Regions from separate parts of the Bacillus swezeyi genome, predicted to be linked through region 4. Evidence: riboswitches for the same ligand, from Rfam matches in the RefSeq annotation. Region 4 holds a riboswitch; each other region holds the start of a gene.

Region 1 (4,708 bases), 2.2 Mb from region 4:
TCCCCGGTTCGAATCCGGGTGTCGCCTTATTTGCCCGTGCCGGGGTGGTGGAATTGGCAGACACACAGGACTTAAAATCCTGCGGTAGGTGACTACCGTGCCGGTTCAAGTCCGGCCCTCGGCACCATTGCTCACACATGCCGGTGTGGCGGAATTGGCAGACGCGCACGACTCAAAATCGTGTTCCTTCGGGAGTGTCGGTTCGACCCCGACCACCGGTATCAAGTTTATTATTCGAAAATAATACGAAAAACGGTCTAGCGCTATGCTAGGCCGTTTTTCGTTATATCCGAATTGTACGCAAGGAGGTCGTATGAGTATAGCCTGATAGCCGAATCTAAAGAAACACAAAAGGTCAGCGAGAGCGGTCTGCCGAATTTCGGCTATGAAACGCATTATGATTGGATCATAGAACAGGACCGATTCTAAGGTGGCGAAACATGGCCGTCTTTTTTTACTTGCGCTATCCAGAATGATATAAAATAGAAACTTTAATATAAATCGTATACCATTCATAGCCCTTAACGGCTGATCTCGAAATCGCTTCGGCACGACTCAAAATCTGTTCTTCTTTCGGGAGTGATGAAAAAACGTTTCTCACGATCAGTAAGAAACGTTTTTCGTACAATCCGTAAGTTCATTTTCTCAGCATATCATGACGGCATTGCAAAGGAACGGCATTCCTGGGCGCATTGCAGGCAAGTCTGACTGCATGTTTGCGATTGCTGATCGGGCTGTTGTGAACAGTGATTTCCGCAGATTTCACAAATTTTTGCGCACAGCAAGGCAAGCGATTTTGCAAAGCGGCTGTACCTTGCGATATATTTGGCGGTCAGCGTACATATATCGGCACAATCTCTAAGCATTCTTAATTGGTCTTTTCTATGTCTCGGATCTTCCCTTGTGAGAACGTAATACTCAGTTAACTCACAAACAGCTTCACAATGCTGAAGCATTTTTAAAACACGTTGGTGCTGGACGTTCCTTAAATCCGCATGATAGGGAACGGTATGGTCATCCATTATATTTCCTCCTTCGTTCTATATGATCATTCCAACTTCATCCTATTCTTGTGCACTTGCCTATGCTCTGGGTGTTCATCTATTTTTGTTTCATATCTGCGGCATAGCCTAAGATTTTTGCTTGCGCTTATGATGAATATTGGTTACCGTTAAGTCATTGAGATTTCACGGATATAGAAAGAACAGGAGCTGAAACAAGTGGAGAAACTGGTGAAGGTCAGAGGAATGACGTTTGGAGAAGGCGCCCCGAAAATTTGTGTGCCCCTTGTCGGAGAAACACTCGGACAATTGAAAGAAGAAGCGGCTTTTCTGCAGACGTTTGATGCGGATGTCGCCGAATGGCGGGCAGATTTTTATGAAGGTGTTGAAGACATCGAGAAGGTAACTGAGGCTTTGTCGGAAATCCGCGGCCTTTTGAAAGAAACTCCGCTGATCTTTACCTTTCGCAGTGCGAGGGAAGGCGGAGAAAAAGATGTCAGCCCGGAATATTATTTTTCTTTAAATGAAACGGTTATCAAAACAGGGCTTGCCGATCTCATCGATATCGAGCTGTTTCATGATGAACGGGCTGTGAAAGCAGCGACGGAAGCCGCACATGCGAATGAAGTGGCAGTCATTATTTCCAATCATGATTTTGAGAAGACGCCGGCCACAGAAGAAATGATTTCCCGCTTGAAGAAAGCGCAGGAATTGGGTGCAGATTTGCCGAAAATTGCAGTTATGCCTGAAACGCCGGCTGATGTGCTAAGGCTGCTTGAAGCGACGTATACGATGCATGAGCAGTATGCAAAGCGGCCGATTATTACGATGTCCATGGCCGGGAAGGGTGTAGTCAGCCGTTTGGCAGGCGAGGTGTTTGGTTCGGCCATGACTTTCGGCGCCGCAAAGAAAGCCTCGGCTCCGGGACAGATCGCAGCTGGTGAGCTCAAGAGAATGATTGGTGTTCTGCACGATCATTTATAATCCTGTTAACGGATCTTTCTCCATAATGGTATTCACTTTTGCTGACATATCCCTTTTTAATTAAAAGCAGCTTTCATACGTTTTTGTAGTCAATCATTCCTAAAAAGCAGGAATGATTACATTTTAACTTTTCATCATGTGTTCATTGTGTTACCATAGTGACGAATTAAATAGCATTACTAGGGGTGCCCTGCATGGGCTGAGAGAGGAACGAATGCGTTTCTTAACCCTTTGGACCTGATCTGGTTCGTACCAGCGTGGGGAAGTAAAAGTGATTTATGCTGATTATTGCGAATTGCCGTGCAATAATGGTGATTTTTTACTGACTTTAAACCAGGTTCATGAAAATGTGCCTGGTTTTTTTGTGCTGGTACAGTTCTCAGGTTTAGTCTTGACCAATTTATAGAGGGGAAGGATTTTAAAACATGAAACATGAGTCAGTACAGCAAAAAAACATCTCGATTATGTCAAGCTTTACAGGGAGCCGAAAGGTGTATGTCGAAGGATCGCGTCCTGACATTCAAGTCCCGATGAGAGAAATTGCCCTGAGCCCAACGACAGGTTCATTCGGCGAAGAAGAAAATCAGCCTGTTCGTATATACGACACGAGCGGTGCTTACACAGACGCAAAGGCGGAGGTTGACATTTTAAAGGGGCTGAAGCCTTTGCGGTCGGCCTGGATCAAAGAGCGCGGCGATACCGAGGAATACGAGGGCAGAGACATAAAGCCTGAGGATAACGGCTATAAAAATGTGAAGCAGACGAATCACAGCTACCCGGGGCTGAAAAGAAAACCGCTGCGCGCGAAAAAAGGACAAAATGTCACTCAGCTACATTACGCAAGAAAGGGGATCATCACTCCTGAAATGGAGTTTATCGCGATTCGCGAGCATGTATCTCCTGAATTTGTCCGTGATGAAGTAGCGAGCGGCCGGGCGATCATTCCGTCAAACATCAATCATCCGGAAAGCGAGCCGATGATTATCGGCCGGAACTTCCACGTGAAAATTAATGCCAATATAGGGAATTCAGCCGTCACCTCCTCAATTGAAGAAGAAGTGGAGAAAATGACATGGGCGATCCGCTGGGGCGCCGATACGATGATGGATCTGTCCACTGGGAAGGATATTCACACAACAAGGGAATGGATCATCCGCAACTGTCCAGTGCCTGTAGGAACCGTGCCGATTTATCAGGCGCTTGAGAAAGTAAACGGTGTCGCGGAAGATCTGACTTGGGAAGTTTACCGCGATACATTGATTGAACAGGCAGAGCAGGGTGTGGATTATTTTACGATTCATGCCGGTGTACTCCTGCGCTATGTGCCGCTCACGGCAAAGCGTGTCACGGGCATCGTCTCCCGCGGCGGAGCGATTATGGCGCAATGGTGTCTGGCGCATCATGAAGAAAGTTTCCTTTACACGCATTTTGAAGAAATTTGCGAAATTATGAAAGCTTATGATATCGCATTTTCATTGGGTGACGGACTTCGTCCCGGTTCGATTGCTGATGCGAATGATGAAGCCCAGTTTGCCGAATTGGAAACGCTCGGCGAGCTGACGGAAATTGCCTGGAAACATGATGTGCAGGTGATGATCGAAGGACCGGGGCATGTGCCGATGCATAAAATTAAAGAGAATGTCGATAAGCAAATGGAGATTTGCAAGGAGGCCCCGTTTTATACACTCGGCCCGCTGACGACCGATATTGCCCCGGGCTATGACCATATTACATCAGCGATTGGAGCGGCGATGATCGGCTGGTATGGAACTGCAATGCTTTGTTATGTCACGCCGAAAGAACATTTGGGGCTTCCGAATAAAGATGATGTCCGCGAAGGGGTCATTACATACAAAATTGCGGCTCATGCGGCTGATCTCGCTAAAGGGCATCCCGGCGCGCAAATTCGCGATGATGCGCTTTCGAAAGCACGCTTTGAATTCCGCTGGCGGGACCAGTTCAACCTCTCGCTGGATCCGGAAAGGGCGCTTGCATTTCACGATGAGACCTTGCCGGCCGAAGGCGCGAAGACCGCTCACTTTTGCTCAATGTGCGGTCCGAAATTTTGCAGCATGAGGATTTCTCAAGATATTCGCGATTATGCAAATGAAAATAATCTTGATGAAGAAAAGGCTATTGAAAAAGGCATGGAAGAAAAGGCGAAGGAATTTAAAAAAGCGGGCAGCCGCATATACAGCTGACAAAAAAAGCAGATGAAGCGGGGGCCTTCATCTGCTTATCTGTTCTTTTGAAATGAAAACATATATGACAAGTGTTGAATGACAATTAACACAAAGATGACGATAATCGGAAAGTACGGGATATCGACTTGGAAAAACGGATAAAAGATCATGAGGAGCGCTGCGACAGGCATTGCAAAATACAGAACGATGTAAGAGGTTCTGCACGCTTTGGCGGTCATCATCTGCTCCCTTTCATCCTGTTCTTTAAATTCATCAGGAATGAGAATAAGGCTTCGTTTGCGAGAGCCTTTCTTCTCTAAAAAAGAGTAAACCGCCAGAACCGAAACAAATAGAAGAATGGGAATAAGGTTAAAAACAAAATGCAGTTCAGAATTGCTCGTTTTCAGGCTTCTTGCAATCTGTTCAGATGTTTGGAAAAACGTAATAAAAGTCCAGCACGCAAGTCCGAAAAGAAGAATGTGAAAAAAAGTCCTCGTTTTCATATTCATTCATTTTTCCCCCCTTCTAACCAAAAAACTT
Region 2 (4,708 bases), 1.3 Mb from region 4:
AAACATTTTTCATATCATTCCCAGCTGTTTTGTTCCCTTTTCCAATAACTAGTTGTTTTCTGGCGCTATTTGAATTGATATTTAAATTTTTGGTTATCTTTATAACTTTCCCAGCAACAAAGATGCTTATTATGAAAGATAATATTGAACACACTCCTGAAATAAAGTTAAATGTTTGCATATAAGCTAAATGTCCCCCTTCAAAAAAGTTGTTGTGGTACTAATCATCCCCTATTATAGCACTTTTTGGTGGAAAAAATCTGTTCAACCCCAAAATATCAAATATTTAAAAGGTTCAACATCAAAAATCAAGGGTTTTCAGTAAACTTTGGGAACAATCTGAAGTTATTGTTATTTCTTTCAATTCCTTCATGTATATTAACTATGCCCGATCACATGTAGATTTATGTTTATGATTAAGATAATATTTCTATCTTAGTTTCTTATTGACACCAATGGCAAGTCGAATAGCCGATGCTGACGAGAACCGGCTTGTTTTCGCGTTTTGCTTTTTCGAAGGCTTCTTCTCCCCACGGATACCAATCCACAGGATTGTGAGCATGTTGGAGTAAATACGGAGACTTCTCAGCGATTAATCTATTGGGTTTATTGTTAGTGGGCATGGGATCACCTTCTTTCCTTATTGACTATCCTTAGATTACCACAGTAATCATATATAAATTCAAAAAATGAGCAGGTTTTGGAATGGATGGATAATTGTCAATGCAAACACAACAAGCCGGCTTGAGTCAGCAGAACTGCTAACGTTACTCTGCGTACCTATTCCTGAGAAAGGGAAGTTTGAATGGAGATGCGCCTGGATTCACAGCATAAGAAAGAACATACCAAATGATGCAGGTATGTTCTATAATTTAAACAGAAAGATAAAAATCATTGAGTAGGCTAACTCTTGTTATCCTCTTATATATGTTTTTTACCAAAACAAATTGGATTAGGGATAAGTTATATATGCAATGCAAAAAGCGACAAATAATATATAGTTCTTTCCGTTATTAATGAAAAAGAAATCGATGATCCAAAGAGTAAATAAAGTGATAAAAACGATGTTGTAACTCATTGGAGCACTTTTTTTAGTATTTATTTACCCATTTCATCCTTCTTTACTTTATTTTTCGTTCTCCATATAAAGAATTGACCCCATGCTAATAGCAAATTAATCAATAAAATCCCTTCAGTAACGTCCGATGTTGTTTAATATAGCTCAGTAAAGTTCCCTCGAAGTATAAGGTAATAATGATTAGAAATAGCAAACTAAACACTTCAATTTTTCTCATTTCTGACATCCCTTTCTGATTCGAATAAAAATAATTGGTCAACTGTTACCCCTAAACAATATGCCAATTGAAAAGCAAGAGATAAACTCGGATCATACTTATTATTTTCAATAGCATTAATGGTTTGACGGGAAACGCCGCACGCTTTGGCCAATTGCTCTTGAGAAAAACCTTTTTCCTTTCTAGCATGTTTTATAACCTTTTTCCATAAAAACTCCTTTATGGAAAAGATATTTTACATATTTGTCGTAAATGATTGTTTTCATTATGTCAAACTTATTTGGCATATTTGGAAAAGGAAATGGGAAGGCAAACTGTTATCTCAGTTGTTTGATGGAATCCACTTTTAAATAATAATTAGCTGCTTCCTTTTTAATCCTATCATTGTTTGACTAATGACATGGAATAGTTTAGGATTAAAGTAAATATTTATATTTTATCCACTAGGGGAGCTTTAGAAGCTGAGAAGAGACATAAGTCCTGACCCTTTGAACCTGATTTGGTTAACACCAGCGTAGGGAAGTGAAAAAATTAGAGAGATTTTTTATCTTATCTATATTTAAGCCACTTTCCATATGAAAGTGGCTTTATTTATTTTGAAAGGATGATATTAAAGTGACAACTAAAAAAGTTTTTTTAGCAGGGCCTTTTAAAAGTTTAGTAGATGAGAATACTGGATTGATGAGTTTACATGAAAGGGGAAAGTTGGAGTCATTAATTTCTTTTTTTGAAAATGAAGGATGGTTAGTTCATAATGCTCACAAGCGAGAAGGATGGGGGAAAGATTTCATGACACCCCAACAGTGCACTAAAATTGATTTTGATGAAATAAGCACTTGCGACCTTTTTGTAGCTTTTCCTGGCTCACCGGCTTCTCCTGGAACGCATATAGAAATTGGATGGGCTTCTGCCTTGAAAAAAAAGATAGTGTTATTACTAGAAAATGATAGGGATTACGCATTCTTAATTCAAGGGTTAAATGTAGTAGCTGATGTTGAATACATTAATTTTAAAGATACTGATGATTTATTAGAGAAGATTAAAAGTATCCTTATGAAATAAAAGGTGGAATCTAAATGAGAAAGAAAACTTTTCATGAAGCATATATGGAAACCCTGTATGACATCTATTACAACCCTGAATTTTTGAATTCACCGCGTGGACAAAAAAGCAAAGAACAATTGAACTATCATCTGATCCTTGAAAATCCAATAGAACGTGTCACTTACTTACCCTCTAGAAAAACAAATATCGTGTTTAATTTTGCTGAAGTTTTATGGTATTTATCGGGGAGTAATAACTTAGATTTTATTAGTTATTACAATAAAAAAATGCCTTTATATTCAATGAATAAAAAAACATTAACAGGTACTGCGTATGGTCCTAAAATATTTGAATTTGGAAACGCAAAACTAAATCAATGGAATAGAATAAAAAATCTTTTGACACAAGAAGACATTGATTCAAAAAGGGCATTTATTCAAATATTCGATGCCTCGGAACTCTTCGTTTCTGGAAACATTGATGTTTCTTGCACAATCGGTTTGCAATTTTTCATAAGAGAAGACAAGTTATACATGTCTTCCGTAATGCGTGCAAATGATGCATTTCGAGGGATGATTAGTGATCTGTTCTCTTTTACATTTATGCAAGAATTAATGGCGAGAGAACTTCATTTAGAAGTCGGGGAATATTTCCATAATGTTGGTTCCATTCATATTTACGAGTCGGACAACGAATGGGCAAAAACAGTACTTGAGGAAGCAAAAACCCATAATGATATCTCGGCTTTTGAATTTCCTAAAATGCCTACCGGGAATAATTGGCCCTTCATCGAAACAGTTTTAGAATATGAGGCTTTGCTTAGAAAAGATCAAATTTCAATGTCAAAGCAGGATATTGAAACTCTAGACTTACCTGAATATTGGAAACAGATTCTTTTACTTTTCAGTATATATCAGCATATTGCTTATAAACGAGATATGGATCATTCTCTATTTCAAGGCTTACTTCCTATTTATCAATTTTTTGTTAGAAATAAGTGGTTTAATTATTTCTCAACTAAACAAAAGGAGGAAATTTAATGAAAACTTCTTGGAAAGAAGACAGTGTTGCTGGTAAATTCGATGCTTATAACGACGTTTTAGAACAAACATTAGGTTTTGAGTATGTTTTTCGTAAATTTGATAAAGAGGATATTAAAAAGGTGCTCGATTTTGGCTGTGGTCCCGGAAAGGTAGCATATAGGTTAGCTGACAGAATAGATTGCAATGTAATCGCAGTAGATGAATCAAGTAAGATGTTAGATATAGCAAAGACAAAAAGAAAGCATCCACATGTTGACTATCATTTAATTGAACATGATAATCTTTTCTTCTTACCAGATCATTCAGTTGATGCTGCTATGGCCTGTTACGTCTTTATTAATACAGATAGTGATCAACGTATCAAAAGAATAATGGATGAAATTTTTCGTGTGTTAAAACCGGGCGCTTCTTTTGTTATACTCGATACGAACCCTGATTCAACTGGAATAGAATTTTCAACCTTTCGCAACGGAATACCGGGGAAAGAATATTCTTATGGAGAAGAAAGAAATGAGTGGCTTCATGTTCCTGAACAAGCAGATTTAATTTTAAATGACTTTCATTGGCCGAAGTCAATGTACTATAAACTTTTATCTAATGCAGGTTTTGAAAGTGTAACTTTACTAGAACCAACGTTAAACGAAATTGACGGAGAGCAGTTAAAGGCTATCGAACAAAAATTTAAATTTAATAATTGGAAAAGTGAAAAGGAATATCCACCTTTTATAATTTTTGAAGCAGTTAAACCTACCTAAGGAGGAGTATGAGTTGACGGATATCTACAAAGCACTTTCGATTGCTGGAACAGATCCAACCGGGGGAGCGGGAATTCATGCAGACTTAAAAACCTTTCAGGAACAGCAAGTATATGGAATGGCTGTTATTACATCAGTTGTTGCTCAAAACACACTTGGTGTGAAAAGTTTTGAGGAGGTATCTCTGAATAATATATCTCAGCAAATAGACTGTGTCATTGGAGACATAAAACCAGATGCTGTAAAAACTGGTATGCTTGCAAGTGTAGAAATTATTGAACTGATAGCTGAAAAATTAAAAGCGGCTCATATCCAATCGTATGTGATGGACCCAGTTATGGTTGCTAAAAGCGGACATCATCTGCTTCATAAGGATGCCGTTAATCATTTGAAAAAATTATTAATACCTCAAACAACTGTTATTACACCAAATATTCCAGAAACAGAAGTAATAATCGGCAAATCAATAAAAACTATACAGCAGATGCGTGATGCTGCTAAAGAAATTGTGGAAGTATATGGAGCAAAGAGTGCTGTCGTAAAAGGAGGGCATTTGAACGGAGAAGCTCGC
Region 3 (4,708 bases), 2.0 Mb from region 4:
CCAATTCGACTGTTTGATATTGATCTTTTCCAATAATCTGTCTGTTTCTTTCGACGACGACAACCCGGTTTTCCAGCTTGTAGGATGCGAGCAAATCATAAATCGTTCCACCGTCATCGTTCCATTCTATTTTCTTTCCGTTGAGCTGAATGTTCACCTGTTAACAGCCTCCTTTCGCTCCGCTTGAAACGCCTCTTCCCACGTTTTTTTAACGGGGCGGCCCAGAATCATGTCGGTGATCATCGCGCCGGTTGCAGGCGCCAGAAGAATGCCGTTTCTGAAGTGGCCGGCCGCAAACAAAATCCGGCCGTTTTCAGGATGCCTGCCGATATACGGATTGCCGTCTTCGGTTTCCGGCCTCAATCCGGCCCAGCATTGATCAATTTTCATTTTTTCGATCTCTGGCAGCATCGTTTTCGCCTTTTTGATGACGGCCTCGATTCCGCCGAGCTCAGGCTGCTCATTCCAGTCTCCCGGCTTCATCGTTGCCCCGACAACAAGCTTCCCGCTATGGCGGGGAACAATATAGCAATGATCATGATACAGCGTCCGGGTTAAAGGAATGCCCTCATTCCAAACAGACAGGCACTCGCCTTTTACAGGATAAAATCTTTTATTTAAGCCGAGCTGTTTGAAGAAAACGCCGCTCCATACACCGCTTGCAATCACCGCGTGCTCGGCTTCCACCTCTCCTGAAGCCGTTTTGACCGTGACTGCGCCTGGCCCGGTTTCGATCGAAGTGACAGGAGTGTATTCAAAAATATCGGCGCCCGACAGTTTGGCTCCCTTGGCAAACGCCCTGCAAACAGAAACGGGTTCGACTTGAACATCATCTTGGATGAAGTTTGCGCCGAGTATCCCTTTTGCCGCATAAGGCTCTTTCTCATATACCTCTCCGGGCGTCAGCCATTCCGCAGAATCCAATACAGCCATCTGCATGAGGCGCTCCCGGTCGCTTTCAGAAAAAGCGAGCTTTAAAATTCCGCCGTCGCGTCTTCTGATGTCAATGCCGCTTATCTGTTTTAATTCAGCTTCCAGCCGCTGATATGCCTTTTGGCTGGCTCTGGCAAATTCAAAAAATGTTCCGGGTTTATCGCATTCGGCATGGGCGCCGAGCATGCCCGCTGCCGCCCTGGTCGCTTTTTGTCCGATTTCTCCGCTTTCAAAAACAGCCGTTTTGATTCCTGCCTTTGCAAGATGGTAAGCAATCGAAGCGCCAATGATGCCTCCTCCGACCACAACGGTCTCATAACGCTTTTTCATATGAATCTCCCTTTACGTAACAGGCAAACCGCGCCGCTGCTTCAGCCGGATGGTCGCTTGAAATGATCCCTGACATGACGGCGATGCCGTCAGGGTTTGCCGTCTGCACCTCAGGCAGCCGCTTTTCGGTGATTCCCCCGATCGCAATGACTGGAATATGGACAGCCGCTTTAACATCAGCCAGGCAGCCGATCCCTCTTCCTGTCCGGCCTTTTTTGCTGTCCGTTTCAAAAATATGGCCAAACAACACGTAATCTGCACCTTCTTTTTCAGCCTGAACCGCTTCTTGAACGGAGTGCACGGATTTGCCAATTTTCAAGTGAGGAAAACGACTTCTCACACACTTGACAGAAAAGCTGTGAGAAGGCAGCTGAACGCGGTGTATATTGTAAAACAAAGCGATATCCACCCTGTCATTGATGATAAGCTTCCGTTTATCGACCCCGCCGATGAGCAGGCGGCTGATTAAATCTGATATGTCGCTGACGTTTTTTGACCGTTCTCTGATATGGATAAAATCGACTATATCCTTGATTGAAATGATTTTCGCAGCAAGCTCTTCCTGAGAGTGCCTGTCATTGGTGATCACGTGAATGCGCAAGCTGTTCCACCCCGCTTTTTGACCAGCCTTCCTGCCGGTGGGCCATATTCCAAAATTGATACTCATAATAGCTTGAGATCACGAAGTTTTTCTTCATTTTCGCGCGGGTTTCAGCAGTGCTTTTTTCAGCCAGCTCATCAAAACGATCAATCTGTTCAGTCACAAGCTCTTTAAACCAGTCTCCACCGTATGTGGCAATCCATTCTTGATAAACCCCGTTCTCAGGTATGCATGTTTGCAAAGTTTCTCCGACTTCATAATAAAGCCAATAGCAAGGAAGCAAAGCAGCGAGAATTTCTGCAAAATTGCCGCTCATCACGGAACGGTACATGTGGGAAGTATAGGCATAAGCCGTAGGCGACGGCTGAAACGCTTCAATTTCTTCTTCTGTAATCCCCAATAAATCCGTGAACTTCCTATGGAGAGACAGCTCTGCTTCATAAGTGCCCTTTGCATGTTCTGCCATCCGGCTTGTCGTATACAGATCATCTGCATATGCCGCAGCAAAGGATTGAACCTTGGCAAAATGGGTCAAGTAGTAGGAATCCTGCAGAACATAGTATTTAAAACAGTCAACAGGCAAAGAGCCGTCACCGATTCCTTTAATAAATGGATGGACAAAACTGCCTTCCCACCATTCTGCAGCGCTTTTTCGGCATTCTTCTGAAAATTTCATATCGAGGCTCCTCCTTTAATTCTGAAAATGAAAAAACCACTTTCCCCGCAGGAAAAGTGGTTTGGAATTTGCATATATACATAATCAAATACCTTGCCACTTCCCTACGCAGGTATGAACCTGTTCAGGTTATGAGGGTCTAAAAGTCACACTTTTATCTCAGCCCTTATCAAGGACTCCCCTAGTGGAAAACATTTCTTTTTCATTCAGTTATACTTTTATCTTAACACGAAATAGAAAATGGTCAAGCATCAGTCTTCAAGCGTTTTTTTCAGTTCTGTGATATATCCGCGCGAACCGGTGGCGATCAGCCTGTCACCCATTTGCAGCCTTGTATCTCCATGAGGCACAAGGCTGTCGATGCCTCGGAAAATCCGTACAAAAATGACATCCCCGGTAAAAGGAAACTCCCTTAACAGCACACCGTCAAACCGTTCGTTGTTCATGTTGATCTGGTACAATGATGCATCCTGGTTGGTCAGCAATTTCATGACGCCAGGCGCCTCAATAAGTGCGCGAAGCAATGTTTTCGTTGACAGCAGAATGGAGATTGTATCGATTCCGTTTTCTTTTAATTCAGCTTCGGCTTTAGGCGAATCTGCGCTGGCGATAATTCTGTCGACCTTTTGCTCCTTTGCAAAAAGGGCAATCCCGGTGTTTCGCTCTTCATTTCCTGTCGCCACGACAAGAATATCCGTTTCAAAAACGTTAAACGATTGAAGTGTGCTATATTCATAATCCGGCAGCATTTCCACATCAAAAACGGAATCAGCCAGCTTTTCTTCTTTCTTTTCCTGATGCACATGCAGAATTCTGACATGATATTCTTCAGAAGAGAGCTCAAGCGTGACCGGCAGCGTCATTTGATTGGCGCCGATAAAGCTGATCGTCTTTTTCTCTGTTTCGCTTTCCGCTTTCGGCATCAATTTTTTAAAGCCGATCGGTGTAATGATACATGTGATCACAGCCACCAAAATCAGCGCTCCAGACATTTGCGCATCGATAACGCCAATGCGTTCACCGATCGTTGTCGCAGCAATGACAAGGGACAGCGTCGATGTCAGGAGAAAACCTGAAGCCAGGACCGTTTTTGTGTCATACCATTTTTTCAAAAGCAATGCGGGAAGAACCTTGCTTATTAATAACGCAACAAACAGCAGCGGAATCATGATTAAAATTTTCGGATTCTCAAAAAGCGACCAAATATCCAATTTGACCCCCGTCATGACAAAAAAGATCGGGATCAAAAATCCATAGCCGAACGAATCAAGCTGCTGAACAAGCTCTTTGTTCGGAGAAAGAAGCGATACGAGCACCCCGGCTAAAAATGCGCCGAGAATGTTTTCCGCGCCGAGCGACTCCGAGAGTGCGACCAGTACAATGATCAAAGTAAAAATCGCCCTTGTGCCGATTTGAATCGTCCCTTTTGACATCACTTCGACAAAAGACCGCTTTTTAAAGATTCTCCCGAAAAGATACAGAACGACGCCTGCGGCAAATAATATGATCAACAGCCACATATTGCTGTTTTCATCACCATAGATTGATGCGAACACCGCCAGCAGAATCATCGTCGCAAGATCGGCAATCACCGCTACAAGCAAAATAACCTGGCCGATATTTGTCTTCATGAGCCGCTCTTCCTTCAAAGTCGGAACGACCACGCCGAGGGAAATGGTGGAAATAATCAGCGTCATTAAAAAGGCGTTGTCGATAAAGCCGGCCAGCACGAAGCTGTATGATAGCCCGAGCGACAAAATAAAAATTCCGATAAATATGATGGCAGCCGTTTTAAATGTATTCGGCGCCGCTTTTCCGTTTGGAAGCAGCTGCTTTTTCTTTCCTTTTTCAAATGCGGAAAAATCAATTTCAAGTCCGCTTAAAAACATTAGAAATATAAATCCAAGCATCGATAATGTTTCCAGCCATGTATCGTGGGCTGTTACAAGGTTTAATCCGCTTTTTCCGATGATAAGACCCATGATGATTTCCGCGACGACAACAGGTATACTGAGCCTAAATCGATGCAGCAAAATGGGAGTCAAAAATGCAAAAATGAGTACGACGACTAAAGATGAAACAGATGTATGCTCCATAAACTGGTACCTCCTCAAAACCGGTTTCCGGGTATAATTAGCGTTCCCTTTTTTAACATAAAAAAGGTCCAT
Region 4 (4,708 bases):
AAACTGACGCCGTCTGTGAATAACGCTGAAATCCAAGTTTGTTCATTTTCGTGTGTCAAAAATTTATTTTTGAATAGGCCCGATTTTAAATTGTCATTTTCCAAAAAAAGTGCGCGAAAAAAGCAAAAACCACGCCGAGCGGAATACAGGAGATCATTGCGGTTCCGTTGACTAGTCCGTCAGCTCCGCTTATTTTCAGGGCTTCCCGATAGCCTATTAAAAAATGGATGATGGATAGGATATAACATAAGAGCATCATATAATAAGGATTCACTTTCATACCTCCCAACTCGCTTTACTATATTACATTCAATAGAAGCAAACATTATGCCTCTTTTTAAAGTGCCAAAAGGACAGAATATTATAGATGAAAAAAACTTCTATTACAATACATGTTTTTTTAAAAAATTCCATTATAATCAAAAGGAAAGATAAATTTAGGGGTGATATCCAATGAAAAAGAGGCTGGTGTCGCTGCTGGTCTGCGTCCTGTTTTTAGCACCTGCAGCAGAAGCTTTTGCCGCACCGAAACAGGCTGAGCTTAATGAGTATCTTGAAGAAATAGGAATAACAGAAAAAGAAATGGAAGCCTATTTACAAGATACATATGATGAAAGTTTGAGAGATTTTGATTCAGTAGAAGAGTTAAGAGACTTTTTGGGAGAAAGGCTGACCGAAAAGCTTTTGGCATCATATTTAAAAGAATACGGATTAAGTGAAAAAGAAGCGGTTGATCTTTTCGTTGAAAATGGCTATATGGAAAGCGGTCAAAACATTCTCGACGTATTTGTGTTTGAGTATGAATTGGACGATGCTCTATTTATGGTGACATATGAAGAAGACGATCTGGAGATCGGAAATTTATTTCAAGAACTGGGTGTGGATGACCTAGAGTGGGAGAAGCTCGTCGATCACCTCCGCAATGTGCGGGACAAAAATCCAAACTTTGAAAATGATCTGATGGCGCTTGGAGAGCGGCTTGAAGCGGTCGCTGCTTTCGAGTCGGTGTCAGAGCTGTCGGCTCAAGACATCGCTGAAATGCTTTCAGTTTTGAATGACGTTCAGAAGACGCTTGAAGTGAAGACAAAATATTACCTCGTCAAAGACGGAAAGAAAAAAGCGGTGACTTTGACGACGCTGGTCAGTGCGGACGATCTGAAGGGAGCAAGCCTCCTTGTGGAAGTTTATGACTTGCAAGGCCATTTCATTTTGGATGTTTTGCTGACACCTGAAATGATTGGATCGGATTTAATACATGATACAGGGGCAAAAGTGAAGCAAACTAAAACTGCTGTCAAACATGAAACAAAAACATCTCACGTGAAAAAGACGGTTAAAGGTGCAAAGCTGCCAAAAACGGCCGGACACTATGCGGAATGGTCACTTCTTGGTGTTGTTCTGATGCTAGGCGGATTTTTCTTGATCAGAAGGCTTCGCAAAGCGGCTTAAATGTAACTTCCCATTCTCATCTTGTTTAGAATGGGCGTTTTTTGTAAGGAGTGAAACGAGATTAAGACATTGCGAAAAAAGGTCATTTGGCTTTTCGCCATTGTTATGGTAGCTGCTGGATTATATTTTATAACAACGAATGTGTTTAAGCTTTTACATGGCTACGCCCTTTTTTCATTTCAGCAGGTGAAAGAAGAGAAAACAACTGAAAAACCGCCCGTTCAAACGGCGAAAAAAGAAAAGATCGCAATAGATCAAACTTTTGAAACCGGTGAAAAAATCGGCGATCTCGTGATTCCGAAAATCAATGCAAGGCTTCCGATTTATCATGGGACAGATGAAGATGAATTGCAAAAAGGTGTGGGCCATTTCGCCGGCTCTGTTTTACCTGGGGAAGAGGACAATTCGGTTTTATCAGGCCACCGCGATACGGTTTTTAGAAAGCTCGGAGAAGTGGGCAAAGGGGATCGGTTAATTGTTGAAGCTGTCTATGGAACTTTTACATACAAAGTGAAAAAGGTTCGAATCGTAGATGCGGATGACCGGACGGTTATTGTCCCGAAGCCGAGAGCGACGTTGACCGTATCGACCTGCTATCCCTTTGATTTCATTGGGGCTGCACCGGAGCGGTATGTATTGGTGGCAGATTTAATAAAAGGATAAAAAACAGCGGAAGCCCATGTCAATCCGCTGTTTTTTATATTTATCTCATTTCCATCTGCCTGCCCAAGAGCCTTGGAGCCGTGAGCAGCAGCAGGCACAGTACGATTGTGCAAATGATGAAAGATGGAAGCATGTATGTTCCATTGTATACTAATGAATAAATCCAGACAGGTGTGCCTTGAGGCGCATAGTGTCCGAAGAAGACGGCGCCGCTGATCAGATGGGAGAGAAACTTCAGCCCGCTTCCAATAAAAACGGCAAGTGTAACATATGAAGCAAGTTTGCCCTTTTTTTTCTCGCTGGACGCTTTACGGATCGGAACGGCAAATGCCCCGCCGATTCCAGCGGCCGTGGGCGCGATAAAATAATCAAGGAGAAACTGCAGGGGATGAGCAATGTAAAGCCCCCCGCTTACAAACTGGAGCAATCCGGCTAAAAATCCAGTTGTCAGCCCCGCCTTCAACCCCCATCTAAAGGAGATCAAAAAAATCGGAATCATCATGACGGCAATTGAACCGCCTTGGGGCATTTTTAAGAACATTCCGGACACCATATCCAATATGATGGCAATTCCGGTCATGATCGCAATTTCAATAAGACGTACAAGTTGTTTTGATTGATTCATGATTACCCTCACTTTTGATGAACAAAGGGATACTGGACTTCTTTCCCAATAAAAAAAGCAATGCGGGGAAGGAGTAGGAAAGTTTTCCACGCACTGCTTTGGATGCAAGTTAGAATGACTTTGCCACATCCCTACGCCAGCGTTAACTAACAGGTTCAAAGGGTCAGAACGGTTCGTTCACTCTCAGCCTGAAGGCTCCCCTTGTGGTCATCGGTTATTTAGTTATATTCTACTATACTAAAAAACGAAACGGACGACAAGCTTCATTTTCAAAAAAAATTGCTTAATTTCTCCAATATGTAGCAATGCTATCGGCTTTTCCTTTATAATAGAACTTATTCGTACGTACAAGATGCAGTAAAGGGTTGATCTGATGAGTGAGCATACAAAATACAGCATGGTCAAAAATCAAATTAAGTCATGGATATACGAGGGAAAGGTTAAGCCTGGAGAAAAAATTCATTCTGAAAATGAATTGATGAAAATATTCGATGTCAGCAGGCATACGATTCGGCAGGCCATCGGCGACCTGGTCCATGAAGGCCTTCTTTACAGAGAGCAGGGGTCAGGGACGTATTGTTCGCACCGTCTTCAGCTTTCGGAAAAAGGAAGGGAAAGAAATAAAATGATCGGAGTCATCACGACATATCTGTCCGACTACATCTTTCCTTCTATTATAAGGGGAATTGAATCTTCGCTGTCGAGCGAAGGATATACGCTGATCGTGGCAAGTACAAATAATGATATTGAAAAAGAAAAACAGTGCCTCGTGAATATGCTTGATAAAAAAATTGACGGACTGATTGTAGAGCCGACGAAAACCGGAAGCTTTAATCCGAACTTAAACTATTATTTGACGCTCGAACAGCACCATATTCCATATTTGATGATTAATCAGTTTTATCAGGAATTAAATCCGCCGCATTTCATTTTGGATGATGAGCATGGCGGCTTTATCGCCACTGAGCATTTAATCAAGCTCGGCCATGAAAGAGTTTTTGGGTTTTTTAAACAGGATGACATGCAGGGTGTCAACAGAATGAAAGGTTTTATCCGCGCCTTTAGAGAAAACGGCTTGTCATTTTATCCTGAGATGGTCGTTACATACACGACAGAAAACAAAAAAGAAAAGACGGTATCCGAAGTAAGAAAGCGGCTGTCTTCTTCCGAACGGCCGACAGCGATTTTCTGCTACAATGACGAAGTTGCTCTTATGGTACTTGATGTGGTAAGGGAATTTGGCTTGAAAGTACCTGAAGACATATCGATTGTCGGGTACGATGATTCACATTTAAGCCAGGCCTCTGAAGTGAAGCTGACATCAGTCACCCATCCGAAAATGCAATTGGGAATCGAAGCGGCCAAATGGATGATCGCCAAAGTAGAGGGCCGGAATGCAGACCAGCTTGAGCATTCCACTGTTTACAAACCTGAACTGATTGTCAGACAATCGACAGCCAAGTTAAAAAATAGTTGAACGATATGTGATTTTTTGGGGACGCAACACGTTTAAGGGTACAGGTGTGTAAAAGAAAAATGGGATCACTGTCATTGATATTCACCATGGTCATGATGGTGATCTTTTTCATCGCACACCTAAAGGTTTTAAAAAATGGACGATGTGCTGATCGCATACAGTGCTGCATTCATTAGAGCTTCACCCCCAGAATCAACCGAAAACATCATGCGCGGAGCAGCTGTTTTCTCTATTGTTTTATACGAAGACGGCGTTCCTTGAACAATGTGCCATTTGGTCATACCTCTTTAAAAGAGGCGATGAGAGGAAACTCATGATCAATATCGTCAGCGCTTTGCTGTTTTGATTCCTCAAAGCGGAGCTTGCAGGAAGACTGCTGTTCCATTCAGCTCTCTGATGTTGCACTCTGCAAAACAGAAGTCCGAAAAGCCTATCCAATAGAAGGAAGCGGAAAAGTGGATTGAGACTCTGTTGATAAAACTTTCCCATCAGGC

The links. A riboswitch is a leader RNA that binds a small molecule or an ion and turns the genes downstream of it on or off. The one in region 4 is predicted to bind thiamine pyrophosphate.
Region 1: linked by a shared signal. The riboswitch ahead of thiC (phosphomethylpyrimidine synthase ThiC) and the one ahead of thiT (energy-coupled thiamine transporter ThiT) in region 4 are both predicted to bind thiamine pyrophosphate.
Region 2: linked by a shared signal. The riboswitch ahead of RBH91_RS01245 (nucleoside 2-deoxyribosyltransferase) and the one ahead of thiT (energy-coupled thiamine transporter ThiT) in region 4 are both predicted to bind thiamine pyrophosphate.
Region 3: linked by a shared signal. The riboswitch ahead of tenA (thiaminase II) and the one ahead of thiT (energy-coupled thiamine transporter ThiT) in region 4 are both predicted to bind thiamine pyrophosphate.

What each region holds. Positions count from the first base shown of each region.
Region 1 covers NZ_CP133085.1:1,091,067-1,095,774, forward strand. The annotation lists tRNA gene RBH91_RS05140 (tRNA-Cys) at 1-27, shown strand, start outside; tRNA gene RBH91_RS05145 (tRNA-Leu) at 39-127, shown strand; tRNA gene RBH91_RS05150 (tRNA-Leu) at 140-221, shown strand; gene RBH91_RS05155 (four-helix bundle copper-binding protein) at 654-1,022, opposite strand; gene aroD (type I 3-dehydroquinate dehydratase) at 1,221-1,985, shown strand; TPP riboswitch at 2,157-2,266, shown strand; gene thiC (phosphomethylpyrimidine synthase ThiC) at 2,411-4,186, shown strand; gene RBH91_RS05170 (hypothetical protein) at 4,222-4,677, opposite strand; gene RBH91_RS05175 (helix-turn-helix transcriptional regulator) at 4,674-4,708, opposite strand, start outside.
Region 2 covers NZ_CP133085.1:211,482-216,189, forward strand. The annotation lists gene RBH91_RS01230 (ABC-three component system protein) at 1-6, opposite strand, end outside; partial or broken gene RBH91_RS01235 (DUF255 domain-containing protein) at 450-623, opposite strand; gene RBH91_RS01240 (helix-turn-helix transcriptional regulator) at 1,282-1,491, opposite strand; TPP riboswitch at 1,731-1,833, shown strand; gene RBH91_RS01245 (nucleoside 2-deoxyribosyltransferase) at 1,911-2,357, shown strand; gene RBH91_RS01250 (thymidylate synthase) at 2,372-3,379, shown strand; gene RBH91_RS01255 (class I SAM-dependent methyltransferase) at 3,379-4,137, shown strand; gene thiD (bifunctional hydroxymethylpyrimidine kinase/phosphomethylpyrimidine kinase) at 4,151-4,708, shown strand, end outside.
Region 3 covers NZ_CP133085.1:1,419,625-1,424,332, reverse strand. The annotation lists gene thiS (sulfur carrier protein ThiS) at 1-157, opposite strand, end outside; gene thiO (glycine oxidase ThiO) at 154-1,263, opposite strand; gene tenI (thiazole tautomerase TenI) at 1,247-1,864, opposite strand; gene tenA (thiaminase II) at 1,839-2,540, opposite strand; TPP riboswitch at 2,625-2,733, opposite strand; gene RBH91_RS06805 (monovalent cation:proton antiporter family protein) at 2,792-4,636, opposite strand.
Region 4 covers NZ_CP133085.1:3,453,173-3,457,880, reverse strand. The annotation lists gene RBH91_RS17205 (hypothetical protein) at 86-280, opposite strand; gene RBH91_RS17200 (processed acidic surface protein) at 454-1,449, shown strand; gene RBH91_RS17195 (class D sortase) at 1,555-2,112, shown strand; gene thiT (energy-coupled thiamine transporter ThiT) at 2,153-2,737, opposite strand; TPP riboswitch at 2,849-2,949, opposite strand; gene RBH91_RS17185 (GntR family transcriptional regulator) at 3,111-4,214, shown strand.